2 regions of the Streptomyces sp. NPDC006197 genome follow, and region 1 is predicted to be linked to the other one. Evidence: riboswitches for the same ligand, from Rfam matches in the RefSeq annotation. Region 1 holds a riboswitch; the other holds the start of a gene.

Region 1 (7,420 bases):
GGGCGCAGCCCGCCTCCGAGACGACCGGTATCTCCTTCGCGACCAGGTTCATGCCGTCGCGCACCGGGTTCACCAGGGCCACGTCCGCCAGGCGGTAGGCGGCCAGGGAGCGGGTGAAGTCGTCCTTCACCGAGACCAGGACCGGCTGCCAGTCCGCCGTGCCGAACTCGGCGTTGATCTCCTCCGCCAGATCCCTCACCGCCGTCGTGTACGTGCGGTAGGAGTCCAGGTCCTGGCGGGACGGGTACGCCGAGGCCAGGTGGACCACCCGGTCCCGCCATTCCGGGTGGGTGGTCAGGAGCTCCCGGTAGGCCAGCAGGCCGCGCAGGATGTTCTTCGACGGCTCCGTGCGGTCGACCCTGACGATGCTCTTGCGGCCGCCGATCTCCGCGCGGAGCCCCGCCAGGCGCTCGTCCACCTCCGGGCGGTGCGCCAGCGCCCGCAGCTCCTCGCCGTCGACGCCCAGGGGGTACGCCGCGACCCGCGTGCGCCCGAGGTCGCCCGCGCACTCCTCGAACGCCGACGCCCAGGCCCGGGTGTGGAAGCCCAGCCGGTCCGCGCCGAGCATGCCCCGGAGGAGTTCCTCGCGGATGTCGGTCGGGAGCATCCGCAGGTACGGGGGCGAGGCCCACGGCGTGTGGGTGAAGTGGGCGATGCGGAGGTCCGGGCGGAGCGCGCGGAGCTGACCGGGGACGAGGGCCAGGTGGTAGTCCTGGACCAGGACCGCCGCGCCCTCCGCGGCCTCCGCCGCCAGCGCCTCGGCGAAGGCGCGGTTGTAGGCGCGGTACGACTCCCAGCGGCGGCGGAACTCCGCGTCGAAGACCGGCTCGCGCGGGATGTCGTACAGGTGGTGGTGGAGGAACCACAGCACCGAGTTCGCGATGCCGTTGTACGCGTCGGCGTACACGGACGGATCGATGTCCAGCATGCGGACGCCCGGTTCGGCGATGCCCCGCCGGACCGCCTCCCGGTCGCCCTCGCCGAGCGCCGCGCACACCCAGAGACTGTCCTGGGAGCCGATGGCGCTCAGACCCGAGACCAGGCCGCCGCCGCCCCTTCGGGCGTCGAGCGAGCCGCCCTCGCCGAGCACGTACGAGACGGGGCCCCGGTTGGATGCGACGAGCACAGTAGCCATGTGGCGAACCTAGCCCGTCCCGTAAACGCTCAAACGTACGTATACGAGACAGGCTGATCCGGCCACGCTCAGTCGCCGCGGCGGGCGCCGCGTCACGCCACGCGCCGCTGCGCGTACTCCGTGATCTCGGCCATCGGCGGGCGCTCCTCCGTGTCCACCGCGTACGTCCGCGGCTCGAAGCCCTTCTCGCCCCGCTCGAACTGCGTCAGCCACGGCCGCACCAGATGCCCCCGCGAGAGCCGCAGCTGCGCCGTCCGGTAGATCGCCGCCGCCATCCGGCCCAGCGCCTGCCCGTCCTGGTGCCGGTGCTTGCGCACCCCCACGTCCACCTGTGCGAGCGCGTCCAGGCCCACCGTGTGCAGGGCGTCCACGAGCAGGCCCAGCTCCACTCCGTAACCGACGGGGAACGGGAGGCGCTCAAGGAGCGAGCGGCGTGCCGCGTACTCGCCGCCGAGGGGCTGCACGAAGCCGGCCAGCCGCGGCCAGTGGAGGTTGAGCAGCGGGCGGGCCACCAGCTCCGTCACCCTGCCGCCCTGGCCCGGAGTCCTGCCGGAGGCGAGCCCGTCGAGTTCGGTGCCGAAGGGGCGGTCGTACATCGCCTTCACGAAGTCGACGTCCGGGTCGGTGAGGAGCGGGCCCACGATCCCCGTCACGAAGTCCGCCGAGAAGTCCCGCAGGTCCGCGTCGACGAAGCACACGACGTCCCCGCTCGTCACCATCAGCGACCGCCACAGGACCTCGCCCTTGCCGGGCACGGCCGGTATCCGGGGGAGTATCGAGTCCCGCGCGACCACCCGCGCGCCGGCGGCCGCGGCCACCTCCGCCGTGCGGTCCGTGGAACCCGAGTCGATCACCACCAGCTCGTCGACGAGCGGCACCGCCTCCGTCATCAGCTCGCGGCGGATCACGGCGACGATGTCCCCGACCGTCGCCTCCTCGTTCAGCGCCGGCAGGACGACGCTGACCTTCGTGTTCCGCTTGGCGGCGAGGATCCGCTCCAGCGGCCTGTCCGCCACGGACCAGGACCGCCGGTCCAGCCAGCGCTCCACCTCTTCCAGCACCTGATCTCCATCTCGCGGTTCGGACGGCCGGTCCACGCCTCCGGGCCTTCGGTTACAGTCTTGAACAACGCGGATGCCCGATGCACGTCGGGGTGCCGCCCGCGTCGGAGCGCAGGAACGAAAGTCCACCGCGCTTCACAATCGAATACCGCTCATCCAGAGGGGCAGAGGGAAACGGCCCGTTGAAGCCCCGGCAACCCTCCAGTCGGTTTGTCTCGCCCACCCGTCTCCCGGCCACCACCCCTAGTGGTGTCCTGACGGACGCAGCTTGTTTGCGCGAGGTCCCCGGCTAGGGAAGGTGCCAAATCCGTCTCATGGCGAAAAATTCGTCAATGGGAAAGATGAGGAGAAAGGGCCTCGCCTCCATGGCTGTACAGACCGCTACCCCCGCCACCGTCGACCTCGGTCCCGCGTCCGGACTCTCCTGTCGCGAATGCGGTGAGGTCTTCCCGCTCGGCCCGATCTTCGCCTGCGAACTCTGTTTCGGACCGCTCGAAGTCGCGTACGAGCTTCCCACCGGCGACCCCGAGGCGCTGCGCAAGCAGATCGAGGCCGGCCCCGCCAACATCTGGCGCTACGCCCCGCTGCTGCCCGTCCCCGCCGACGTCGCCGAGAAGCCGAACCTGAACCCCGGCTGGACCAAGCTCGTCCAGGCCGACAACCTCGCCCGCGAGATCGGCGTCGCCCCCGGCAAGCTCTTCGTCAAGGACGACTCCGGCAACCCGACCCACTCCTTCAAGGACCGGGTCGTCGCCCAGGCCCTCGAAGCCGCCCGCGCCTTCGGCTTCACCACCCTCTCCTGCTCCTCCACCGGCAACCTGGCCGGCGCCGTCGGCGCCGCCGCCGCCCGCGCCGGCTTCCGCTCCTGCGTGTTCATCCCGCACGACCTGGAGCAGGGCAAGGTCGTCATGGCCGGTGTCTACGGCGGTGACCTCGTCGCCATCGAGGGCAACTACGACGACGTCAACCGCTTCTGCTCGGAGCTCATCGGCGACCCGCTCGGCGAGGGCTGGGGCTTCGTGAACGTCAACCTCCGCCCGTACTACGGCGAGGGCTCCAAGACGCTCGCGTACGAGATCTGCGAGCAGCTCGGCTGGGTCATCCCCGACCAGCTCGTCATCCCGATCGCCTCCGGCTCCCAGCTCACGAAGATCGACAAGGGTCTGCAGGAGCTCATCAAGCTGGGCCTCGTCGAGGACAAGCCGTACAAGATCTTCGGCGCCCAGGCCGAGGGCTGCTCCCCGGTCTCCGCCGCCTTCAAGGCCGGCCACGACGTCGTCCGGCCGCAGAAGCCGAACACCATCGCCAAGTCGCTCGCCATCGGCAACCCGGCCGACGGCCCCTACGTCCTCGACATCGCCCGCCGGACCGGCGGCGCCGTGGAGGACGTGAACGACGAGCAGGTCGTGGACGCGATCAAGCTCCTCGCGCAGACCGAGGGCATCTTCGCGGAGACCGCGGGCGGCGTGACCGTCGGCGTGACGAAGAAGCTCGTCGAGGCGGGTCTGATCGACCCGGACCTCACCACCGTCGTCCTCAACACCGGCGACGGACTCAAGACCCTGGACGCGGTGGCCGACACCTCTCAGGCGACCGCCACCATCCGCCCGAGCCTGGACGCGTTCCGCGACGCCGGCCTGGCGCTCTGAAAGGTTACGAACACATGGCCGTGAACGTCCGCATCCCCACCATCCTCCGCACCTACACGGGCGGCCAGGCCGAGGTCCAGGCCGAGGGCGCGACCCTCGCCGAGGTCATCGCCGACCTGGAGAAGAACCACACGGGCATCGCCGCCCGCGTCCTGGACGACCAGGGCAAGCTGCGCCGCTTCGTCAACGTCTACGTGAACGACGACGACGTGCGCTTCGAGCAGGGCCTGGAGACGGCCACCCCGGCCGGCGCGGGCGTCTCGATCATCCCGGCCGTCGCCGGAGGCTGCTGAGCCTTACCAGTCAGTACGAATTGCCCCTTCCGCGCGATAAGCGGAAGGGGCAATTCTGCATGGTTGAGCGCGGTAGAGTTGGGGAAGTCCCCTCCGCTGCTCATGCCAGACGCATATGAGAATGCGTCTCCGCGCGACAAGAAGCAGCCAAAGTGCGTGCGCGTTGTGTACCTTCTGCACGCTTTGCCGGGCCCGACTTGCCCCGTGATCCAGGGGATTCTCCCCAATTCCCCTTTCCGCCATGCCCAGAATTCTCGGTCGAATGGCCTGTTGCAGAGGGCAGTTGGGCAGATACATTCAGCCGCGGTCGACGCGTTCCGGCGCAGAGGTCTGACCCGGGTCCGCGAAGTGCGGGTCCCGCGCAAGGGCCAGTAATAGGGGAGTTAGGCATGGCTCAGGGCACCGTCAAGTGGTTCAACGCGGAGAAGGGCTACGGCTTCATCGCGGTAGACGGTGGTGCGGATGTTTTCGTCCACTACAGCGCGATCCAGATGGATGGCTACCGCAGCCTCGAAGAGGGCCAGCGGGTCGAGTTCGAGATCTCGCAGGGCCAGAAGGGTCCGCAGGCGGACATGGTCAAGCTCGCCGTCTGAGCGCGGCGCGATCGGCCACCGACGCAACGCCGTCGAGGGGTCCGCATCCCTGAGGGGATGCGGACCCCTCGCGCGTTCCCGGCCCTCCCTCGGTCCACCTCTGGATCCACCCCCTGATCCACCTCCCGAAACTCGAGAGTCGCTTGCACTCTCATAGGGCGAGTGCTAATCATTGGCGTTAGCACTCGGAAGGTGAGAGTGCTACGAGGATCGGGCAGACGAGGCCGCCGGCCGGGTGGGGCAAGGAACCACGCGGAGTCGCGGAGGCCGTCCGTCGCGGGCGTCGGCGCGGTCCTGGAGCGTTATCCACCCCATGTCCGGGAGGACCACTTCACATGGCCAAGATCATCGCGTTCGACGAGGAGGCCCGGCGCGGTCTCGAGCGCGGCATGAACCAGCTCGCTGACGCCGTCAAGGTCACCCTCGGCCCCAAGGGCCGCAACGTCGTCCTCGAGAAGAAGTGGGGTGCCCCCACGATCACCAACGATGGTGTCTCCATCGCCAAGGAGATCGAGCTCGAGGACCCGTACGAGAAGATCGGCGCCGAGCTGGTCAAGGAAGTCGCCAAGAAGACGGACGACGTCGCCGGCGACGGTACGACCACCGCCACCGTCCTCGCCCAGGCGCTCGTCCGCGAGGGCCTCCGCAACGTCGCCGCCGGTGCCAACCCGATGGCCCTCAAGCGCGGCATCGAGAAGGCCGTCGAGGCCGTCTCCGGCGCCCTGCTCGAGCAGGCGAAGGATGTCGAGACCAAGGAGCAGATCGCTTCCACGGCCTCCATCTCCGCCGCCGACACCCAGATCGGCGAGCTCATCGCCGAGGCGATGGACAAGGTCGGCAAGGAAGGCGTCATCACCGTCGAGGAGTCCCAGACCTTCGGTCTGGAGCTGGAGCTCACCGAGGGCATGCGCTTCGACAAGGGCTACATCTCGGCGTACTTCGCCACCGACATGGAGCGCATGGAGGCGTCGCTCGACGACCCCTACCTCCTGATCGTCAACTCCAAGATCTCCTCCGTGAAGGACCTGCTCCCGCTCCTGGAGAAGGTCATGCAGTCGGGCAAGCCGCTGCTGATCATCGCCGAGGACGTCGAGGGCGAGGCCCTGTCGACCCTGGTCGTCAACAAGATCCGCGGCACCTTCAAGTCCGTCGCCGTCAAGGCCCCGGGCTTCGGCGACCGCCGCAAGGCGATGCTGAACGACATCGCCATCCTCACGGGCGGCACGGTCATCTCCGAGGAGGTCGGCCTCAAGCTCGAGAACGCCGGCCTGGACCTGCTGGGCCGCGCCCGCAAGGTCGTCATCACCAAGGACGAGACCACCATCGTCGACGGTGCCGGTGACAGCGACCAGGTCGCCGGTCGCGTGAACCAGATCCGCGCCGAGATCGAGAACTCCGACTCGGACTACGACCGCGAGAAGCTCCAGGAGCGCCTTGCGAAGCTGGCCGGCGGCGTGGCCGTCATCAAGGCCGGTGCCGCGACCGAGGTCGAGCTCAAGGAGCGCAAGCACCGCATCGAGGACGCCGTTCGCAACGCGAAGGCGGCCGTCGAGGAGGGCATCGTCGCCGGCGGTGGCGTGGCCCTGCTCCAGGCGTCGAACGTCTTCGAGAAGCTCGAGGCCGACCTGTCGGGCGACGAGGCCACGGGTGCGAACATCGTGAAGCTGGCCCTCGAGGCCCCGCTGAAGCAGATCGCCGTCAACGCCGGCCTCGAGGGCGGCGTCGTGGCGGAGAAGGTCCGCAACCTGCCCGTCGGCCACGGCCTGAACGCCGCGACCAACGAGTACGTCGACCTCATCGCCGAGGGCATCATCGACCCGGCCAAGGTCACGCGCTCCGCGCTGCAGAACGCCGCGTCGATCGCCGCGCTGTTCCTCACCACCGAGGCCGTCATCGCCGACAAGCCGGAGAAGGCCGCCGCGCCGGCCGGCGGCGGCATGCCGGGCGGTGACATGGACTTCTGATCCTGACGGATCGGCAGTCCATCGCTGAACGCGAACGAGGGCGGCACCCCCTGGTGGGGGTGCCGCCCTCGGGCGTTCGGCGGATGCTGGAAGGGGCGGGACTCCCCCGGGAAGGGATCGGAACCATGGTCACCCTCCTCACGACGCCGGCCGATCGCGAACTGGTCGTCACCCGCACGTTCGACGCCCCGCCGGCCCGCGTCTGGGAGGCCTGGACCCGGCCCGAGCACGTACGGGAGTGGTACGGGGGAGCCGGGCTGACCACGTCCGTCGTCGACATCGACCTGCGGGTGGGCGGCGCCTGGCGCTGGGGCCAGACCGGGCCGGGCGGTCAGGAGATCGTCTTCTCCGGCACGTACGAGGACGTCGTCCCGGCGGAGCGGCTCGACTACACGGAGGTCTTCGAGCAGATGCCGGACGCCGGGCACGTCCGCGTGACCCTCACCTTCGACGCGACCCCCGACGGCGGCACGGCCCTGACCAGCACCTCCTTCTGGCCCTCGAACGAGATCCGGGACCAGGCGCTGGCGGCGGGCATGGAGGCGGGGGTGAGGGAGCAGTACGACCGGCTGGCGGAGCACCTGGAGGGGATGCGGTGAGCCCCCGGCGGGGTCAGCGCCGGAAGAGGGCCGTCCAGAGGAAGGACTCGCCGAAGACCGGGGAGTCGGCGGTCTGCGCGTGCATGCGGCGCAGCTCGATCTCCGTGAGGTGGGCGAAGATCGCGC
Region 2 (7,420 bases), on a different contig from region 1:
CGGGTCCCGACTTCTGGGCAGAAAAGTCCTCGGCCTTGAACTTCCCGTTCTCGGCGACCAACACCACGATCCTGGTGCTCTCCTCCCTCACCTGCCAGCTCGGCGTCTTCGCCGCGGAGCGGGGCGATGTGAAGAAGCTCCGGACGTGGTTCATCATCACGTTCGTGATGGGTGCGATCTTCATCGGCGGCCAGGTCTTCGAGTACACCGAGCTGGTCAAGCACGAGGGCCTCTCGCTCTCGTCGGACCCGTACGGCACGGTGTTCTACCTGACCACCGGCTTCCACGGCCTGCACGTGACGGGCGGTCTCATCGCCTTCCTGCTGGTCCTCGGCCGGACGTACGCCGCCAAGAGGTTCACTCACGAGCAGGCAACCGCCGCCATCGTCGTGTCCTACTACTGGCACTTCGTCGATGTCGTCTGGATCGGCCTCTTCGCCACGATCTACATGATCAAGTAATCGGCTCCGCCTCCACGGCGGACCGAGACATCCAGCAAGCATCGACGCAGAAGATCCTGACACCGGGGTAATCCGTGAAAAAGCTCTCCGCACGACGACGCCATCCGCTGGCGGCGGTCGTCGTCCTACTTCTCGCGCTGGCGGCCACTGGGGGGCTGTACGCCGCGTTCGCGCCCGCGGGCACGGCGAAGGCCGATGAAACCGCCCAGTCCCTCGCCATCGAGGAGGGCAAGAAGCTCTACTCCGTCGGCTGCGCCAGCTGCCACGGAACCGGCGGTCAGGGCACCTCTGACGGCCCGTCCCTGGTCGGCGTGGGCTCGGCGGCCGTGGACTTCCAGGTCGGCACGGGCCGCATGCCGGCCCAGCAGCCGGGCGCCCAGGTCCCGAGGAAGAAGGTCATCTACTCGCAGGCTGAGATCGATCAGCTCGCGGCGTACGTCGCCTCCCTCGGTGCCGGCCCGATCAAGCCGACCAAGGGGCAGTACGACGCCGCAGATGCCGACATCGCCAAGGGTGGCGAGCTGTTCCGCACCAACTGTGCCCAGTGCCACAACTTCACCGGTGAGGGTGGCGCGCTGACCTACGGCAAGTACGCCCCGAGCCTCGAGGGCGTGGACCCGAAGCACCTCTACGAGGCCATGCAGACCGGCCCGCAGAACATGCCCTCCTTCCCGGACACGACCATGCCGGAGAAGGAGAAGAAGGACATCATCGCGTACGTCCAGGCCGTCAACAGCGACAAGGCCGACAGCCCGGGCGGTCTCAAGCTCGGCGGCCTCGGCCCCGTCAGCGAGGGCCTGTTCGCCTGGATCTTCGGTCTGGGCGCGCTGATCGCAGTTGCCATCTGGGTCGCGGCCCACACCGCTAAGGCCAAGAAGTCATGAGTAGCCAAGAGATTCCAGAAGAGACCCTGCCGGCAGGGCAGGACACCGCGCACGGCGCGGTGACGGTCGCCGACGACCCGTTCGCCGACCCGGGCCTTCCGCCCCACAAGCCCCGCATCCAGGACATCGACGAGCGGGCCGCCCGCCGGTCCGAGCGTGCGGTCGCCTTCATGTTCACGCTGTCGATGCTGGCCACCGTCGGCTTCATCGCCTCGTACGTGATCTTCCCGGTCGACAAGATCGTGTTCATCTGGCCCTTCGGCCGGGTGTCCGCGCTCAACTTCGCCCTGGGTCTGACCCTCGGTGCCGCCCTCTTCTTCATCGGCGCGGGCGCGGTCCACTGGGCCCGCACCCTGATGTCCGACGTCGAGGTCGCCGACGAGCGTCACCCGATGGCGGCGTCGCCCGAGGTCAAGGCGAAGGTCATGGCGGACTTCGCGGCCGGTGCCGCGGAGTCGGGCATGGGCCGCCGCAAGCTCATCCGCAACACGATGTTCGGCGCGCTGTCGCTCGTACCGCTCTCCGGCATCGTCCTGCTGCGTGACATGGGCCCGCTGCCCGAGAAGAAGCTCCGGTCCACCATGTGGACCAAGGGGCTCCAGCTCATCAACATGAACACGCACGAGCCGCTGCGTCCCGAGGACGTCGCGGTCGGCTCGCTGACCTTCGCGATGCCCGAGGGCCTCACGGAGCACGACGAGCACTTCCAGACCGAGATCGCCAAGGCCGCCCTGATGATCGTCCGGATCCAGCCGGAGGACATCAAGGACAAGCGCGAGCTCGAGTGGTCGCACCAGGGCATCGTCGCGTTCTCGAAGATCTGCACCCACGTCGGCTGCCCGATCTCCCTGTACGAGCAGCAGACGCACCACGTGCTCTGCCCGTGCCACCAGTCCACCTTCGACCTCTCCGACGGCGCCCGCGTCATCTTCGGCCCGGCCGGTCACCCCCTCCCGCAGCTGCGGATCGGCGTGAACGACAAGGGCTTCCTCGAGGCGCTCGGCGACTTCGACGAGCCCGTCGGTCCGGCATTCTGGGAGCGCGGATGAGCACCGTGACCAACACGCAGAAGAAGGCGCCCGCCGGTGAGCGGGTCGCGGACTGGGCCGACGGTCGCCTGGGGATCTACACGCTGGCCAAGGCCAACATGCGGAAGATCTTCCCGGACCACTGGTCCTTCATGCTGGGCGAGGTCTGCCTCTACAGCTTCCTCATCATCATCCTGACGGGCGTCTACCTGACGATGTTCTTCCACCCGTCGATGAACGAGGTGGAGTACGTCGGACCGTACGTCCCGCTCCAGGGACAGCTGATGTCCGAGGCGTTCAACTCGACCATGCACATCTCCTTCGAGGTGCGCGGTGGCCTGCTGATCCGGCAGATCCACCACTGGGCGGCGCTGATCTTCCTCGCCGGCATGTTCGTGCACATGATGCGCGTGTTCTTCACCGGCGCGTTCCGCAAGCCGCGTGAGATCAACTGGCTGTTCGGCTTCCTGCTGTTCTTCCTGGGCATGTTCACCGGCTTCACCGGTTACTCGCTCCCGGACGACCTGCTCTCCGGCACCGGTGTCCGCTTCATGCAGGGCGCGATCCTGTCCGTGCCGGTCCTCGGCACGTACCTGTCGATGTTCCTGTTCGGCGGCGAGTTCCCCGGCGGCGACTTCGTCGCCCGGTTCTACTCGGCGCACGTGCTGCTGCTCCCCGGCATCATGCTGGGCCTCGTGGTCGCCCACCTCATCCTGGTGTTCGTCCACAAGCACACGCAGTTCGCCGGCCCCGGCCGGACGAACAACAACGTCGTCGGCATGCCGCTGCTGCCCGTGTACATGGCGAAGGCCGGAGGCTTCTTCTTCCTGGTCTTCGGCGTCATCGCGGTCATCGCGGCGATCGCCTCGATCAACCCGATCTGGGCCATCGGCCCGTACCGTCCGGACCAGGTGTCCACCGGCGCCCAGCCCGACTGGTACATGGGCTTCGCCGAGGGTCTGATCCGTGTCATGCCGGGCTGGGAGATCAACCTGTGGGGCCACACGCTGGTCCTCGGCGTGATGATCCCGCTGGCGATCTTCCCGGCGGTCCTCGCGGCCATCGCGGTCTACCCGTTCATCGAGTCCTGGATCACCGGCGACAAGCGCGAGCACCACATCGCACAGCGCCCGCGCAACGCTCCGACGCGCACCGCCTTCGGCGTCGCCTGGATCACCGCGTACATGATCATGCTCGTGGGTGGTGGAAACGACCTCTGGGCGACCCACTTCCACCTGTCGCTGAACTCGATCACCTGGTTCGTGCGGATCTTCTTCTTCGTCGGTCCGGTCATCGCGTTCGTCGCCACCAAGCGGATCTGCCTCGGCCTCCAGCGCCGTGACAAGGACAAGGTGCTGCACGGCCGCGAGTCGGGCATCATCAAGCGCCTGCCGCACGGTGAGTTCGTCGAGGTCCACGAGCCGCTCAGCCAGGGCGAGCTGCACCGCCTCACGGCGCACGAGCAGTACGAGGCCGCGGAGCTTCCGCCGGCCGTCGACGAGAACGGCGTGGAGCGCAAGATCGGCCGCATGGAGAAGCTCCGGGTCAAGCTCAACAAGGGCTACTACGGCGAGGACAGCCAGATCGCCAAGCCCACGGTCGAGGAGTACAAGGAGATCCAGAGCGGCCACGGCCACCACTGATCACCTGAACACCTGACCTGAGGTCGCCACGGCAAGAGCCCCGTCCATTCGATGGACGGGGCTCTTTGCCGTCCCCGGAGGTCGATAGGGTGGGACCGTATCCGTCACGTGATCACCAGGAGCTGCCATGAGCGCTGCGACCCCCGCTGGAGGACCTACGTCGGCGGGCCGCTCCTGGCCCGTCCTGCTGAACGGTCTGCTCGACGGCGAGGACCTCTCCGCCGACGACACCGCCTGGGCGATGGACCTGATCATGAACGGCGAGGCGACCGACGCGCAGATCGCCGGATTTTTGGTGGCGCTGCGGGCCAAGGGCGAGACCGTCCAGGAGATCACCGGCCTCGTCCGCACCATGTACGCGCACGCCAACACGATCGAGGTGCCCGGCCCCGCCGTCGACATCGTCGGCACCGGCGGCGACGGCGCCAAGACCGTCAACATCTCCACGATGGCGTCCATCGTCGTCGCCGGCACGGGCACGAAGGTCGTCAAGCACGGCAACCGCGCCGCCTCCTCCGCCTCCGGCTCCTCCGACGTCCTGGAGAAGCTCGGCGTCAACCTCGACCTCACCCCGCGGCGGGTCGCCGAGGTCGCCGAGGAAGCCGGCATCACCATCTGCTTCGCCGTGAAGTTCCACCCCTCGCTGCGGCACGTCGCCGCGGCCCGCGGCCAGCTGGGCATCCGGACCACCTTCAACGTCCTGGGCCCGCTGACCAACCCGGCCAAGGTGAAGGCCCAGGCCGTCGGGGTCGCCGACCCGCGCATGGCGCCGATCGTCGCCGGCGTCCTCGCCGAGCGCGGCAACTCCGCCCTGGTCTTCCGCGGCGACGACGGCCTGGACGAGCTGACGACCACCGCCACCTCGCGGGTCTGGGTGGTCCGGGACGGCGGTGTCACCGAGGAGCGCTTCGACCCGCGGGACGTCGGCATCGAGCTCGTCCCCCTGGAGGCCCTGCGCGGAGGCGATCCCTCGTACAACGCCGACGTGGCCCGCCGGCTGCTCGCGGGGGAGACCGGGCCGGTACGGGACGCGGTGCTGCTCAACGCGGCGGCGGCGCTCACCGCCCTGGAGCCCGGCACGGGCACCCTGGCGGAGCAGTTGGGCGCGGGCATCGCGAAGGCGGCCGAGTCGATCGACTCCGGCGCGGCCCTCCGGTCCCTGGAGCGATGGGTCGCCGCCAGCAACGCGTGACCCGTAACCCGTCCGTCGTACGACCCCGGTCCACCATGCGGACCGGGGTCTTGCGCTTCGGCGCTCCTGTGGCAGGATGCTCTACAGGTCACGAGTGACAGCGTTTTGGCCCCGGCTTGCTGTCCGGCAACCCTCCTTCCGTGGCGGGGTGCCCCGGGTGATGACCAGGCCGTAGGCAGCGAGGTCTACGGCAAGCGCGGATCCCTCGAACACCAGGGGTCCTGGTCAGTCGAGGAGCGTTTTCCGTGAGCAAGCGAATGCGATAGGGCGAGTCCGCCCCTTCTTCACCCTCGGAACAGGGTCCCTTCCGCGTACCCGCACGCCCTCCGAGGCATCACCCGTGCCCCGCCGCACCCGGCCGCGTACGGGATTCACCGAAGCCATTCCGCACCGCCCGCCGGGAGATACCGCCATGTCCGCATACCCGAACGCCGCCGCCGCCACCGCCGACTCCGGGTCCGCCGACCCCTGCTGCGACACCCCGCTGCCGGTCCTCGGCCGGGACGTGACCGTCCCGCTCGTCACCGGCGGCGAGGTGACCTACGCGGCGCTCGACTATGCGGCCAGCGCGCCGGCCCTCCAGCGGGTCTGGGACGACGTCGCCGCGTACGCCCCCTACTACGGCAGCGTCCACCGCGGCGCCGGCTACCTCTCCCAGCTCTCCACCGACCTCTTCGAGAACAGCCGCGTCACCGTCGCGGAGTTCCTCGACTGCCGCCCCGACGACCAGGTCGTCTTCACCCGCTCCACCACGGACTCGCTCAACCTGCTCGCCGCCACCCTCCCCGCCGGCTGCGAGGTCTTCGTCTTCGAGACCGAGCACCACGCCTCGCTGCTGCCGTGGCGGGACGCCCGCGTCACCTACCTCAACGCGCCGCGCACCCCCGGGCAGGCCGTCGAGACCCTGGAGCGGGCCCTCGCCGACCGCGATCCGTACGGCCCCGCCCTGGTCTGCGTCACCGGAGCCTCCAACGTCACCGGCGAGCTGTGGCCGGTGCGGGAACTGGCCGCCGCCGCGCACGCGCACGGCGCCCGGATCGTGCTCGACGCCGCCCAGCTTGCCCCCCACCACCCCGTCTCTGTACGGGAGTTGGACGTGGACTGGGTCGCCTTCTCCGGGCACAAGCTGTACGCGCCCTTCGGCTCCGGCGTGCTCGCCGGCCGCGCCGACTGGCTGCAGGATTCCGAGCCCTACCTCGCGGGCGGTGGAGCGTCCCGCAAGGTGGCCCGTCGGGCCGACGGTGGTGTGGACGTGGAGTGGCACACCACCTCGGCCCGGCACGAAGCCGGTTCGCCGAACGTCATCGGCGTCTACTCGATCGCCTCCGCCTGCAAGGCGCTCACCGAGGCCGGCTTCGACTCCCTCGTCGCCCGTGAGCGGCACCTGATCGCGAAGGTCCGCGAGGGCCTGGCCGAGGTGCCCGAGGTGCGCGTGCTCTCGCTCTTCGGCGACGACGCGCCCCGCGTGGGCGTCATCTCCTTCGTCGTGGAGGGCTGGAACAGCTCCCACTTCGCCGCCGCGCTCTCCGCCGAGTACGGCATCGGCGTCCGCGACGGCCTCTTCTGCGCCCACCCGCTGGTCCGCACCCTGCTCGGCAGCGACCCGCAGGACCCGGGCGAGTGCGGTGCGCCCGAGGCGAACCCGGGGGAGAGGTCCCTCAACGCCATCCGGGTGAGCTTCGGCGCCGGTACGCCGGACGAGCACGTGGAGCGGTTCGTCGGCGCGGTGAAGGAGCTCGTCCGGGACGGCGCGCAGTGGAAGTACCGCACCGAGGACGGCCGCTGCGTCCCCGACCGCGGCTGATCACTCACTCGTACGGGTGAAGGGGGCCTCCCGATCGGGAGGCCCCCTTCAGTCGTGCCGGGCGCGAGGTGTCAGGACTCCAGGCCGATGGCGAAGGCCGCCTCCAGGTCGTGCTGGGAGTACGTCCGGAAGGCGACGTGCGTGTCCGTGGCCTCGACGCCGGGGATCTTGCTGATGCGGCCGGGGATCACGTCCGCCAGGTCGTCGTGGCGCGGCACCCGGACCATGGCGATCAGGTCGTACGTACCGGTGACCGAGAAGACCTCGCTGACGCTGTCGAGCGCGGCGATCGACTCGGCGATCTCGGGGATGCGGTCCACGCTGGTCTTGATGAGCACGATCGCGGTGATCACGGCTGGCTTTCTCCCTCGGTCGCCGCGGCTTGGGCCTTCACTCTATCCCCACCGC

What was found. A riboswitch is a leader RNA that binds a small molecule or an ion and turns the genes downstream of it on or off. The one in region 1 is predicted to bind S-adenosylmethionine.
Region 2: another riboswitch for S-adenosylmethionine. It lies ahead of ABZ318_RS28160 (aminotransferase class V-fold PLP-dependent enzyme); the one in region 1 lies ahead of thrC (threonine synthase).

Annotation. Positions count from the first base shown of each region.
Region 1 is NZ_JBEXSZ010000068.1:28,731-36,150, reverse strand. It holds gene ABZ318_RS21740 (trehalose-6-phosphate synthase) at 1-1,135, opposite strand, end outside; gene ABZ318_RS21735 (glucosyl-3-phosphoglycerate synthase) at 1,228-2,196, opposite strand; SAM riboswitch class I at 2,346-2,544, shown strand; gene thrC (threonine synthase) at 2,538-3,845, shown strand; gene ABZ318_RS21725 (MoaD/ThiS family protein) at 3,860-4,138, shown strand; gene ABZ318_RS21720 (cold-shock protein) at 4,528-4,731, shown strand; gene groL (chaperonin GroEL) at 5,067-6,695, shown strand; gene ABZ318_RS21710 (SRPBCC domain-containing protein) at 6,821-7,294, shown strand; gene ABZ318_RS21705 (class I SAM-dependent methyltransferase) at 7,308-7,420, opposite strand, start outside.
Region 2 is NZ_JBEXSZ010000109.1:10,256-17,675, forward strand. It holds gene ABZ318_RS28135 (heme-copper oxidase subunit III) at 1-461, shown strand, start outside; gene ABZ318_RS28140 (c-type cytochrome) at 536-1,345, shown strand; gene ABZ318_RS28145 (Rieske 2Fe-2S domain-containing protein) at 1,342-2,394, shown strand; gene ABZ318_RS28150 (cytochrome bc complex cytochrome b subunit) at 2,391-4,016, shown strand; gene trpD (anthranilate phosphoribosyltransferase) at 4,144-5,208, shown strand; SAM riboswitch class IV at 5,295-5,411, shown strand; gene ABZ318_RS28160 (aminotransferase class V-fold PLP-dependent enzyme) at 5,621-7,012, shown strand; gene ABZ318_RS28165 (Lrp/AsnC ligand binding domain-containing protein) at 7,084-7,365, opposite strand; gene ABZ318_RS28170 (rhomboid family intramembrane serine protease) at 7,362-7,420, opposite strand, start outside.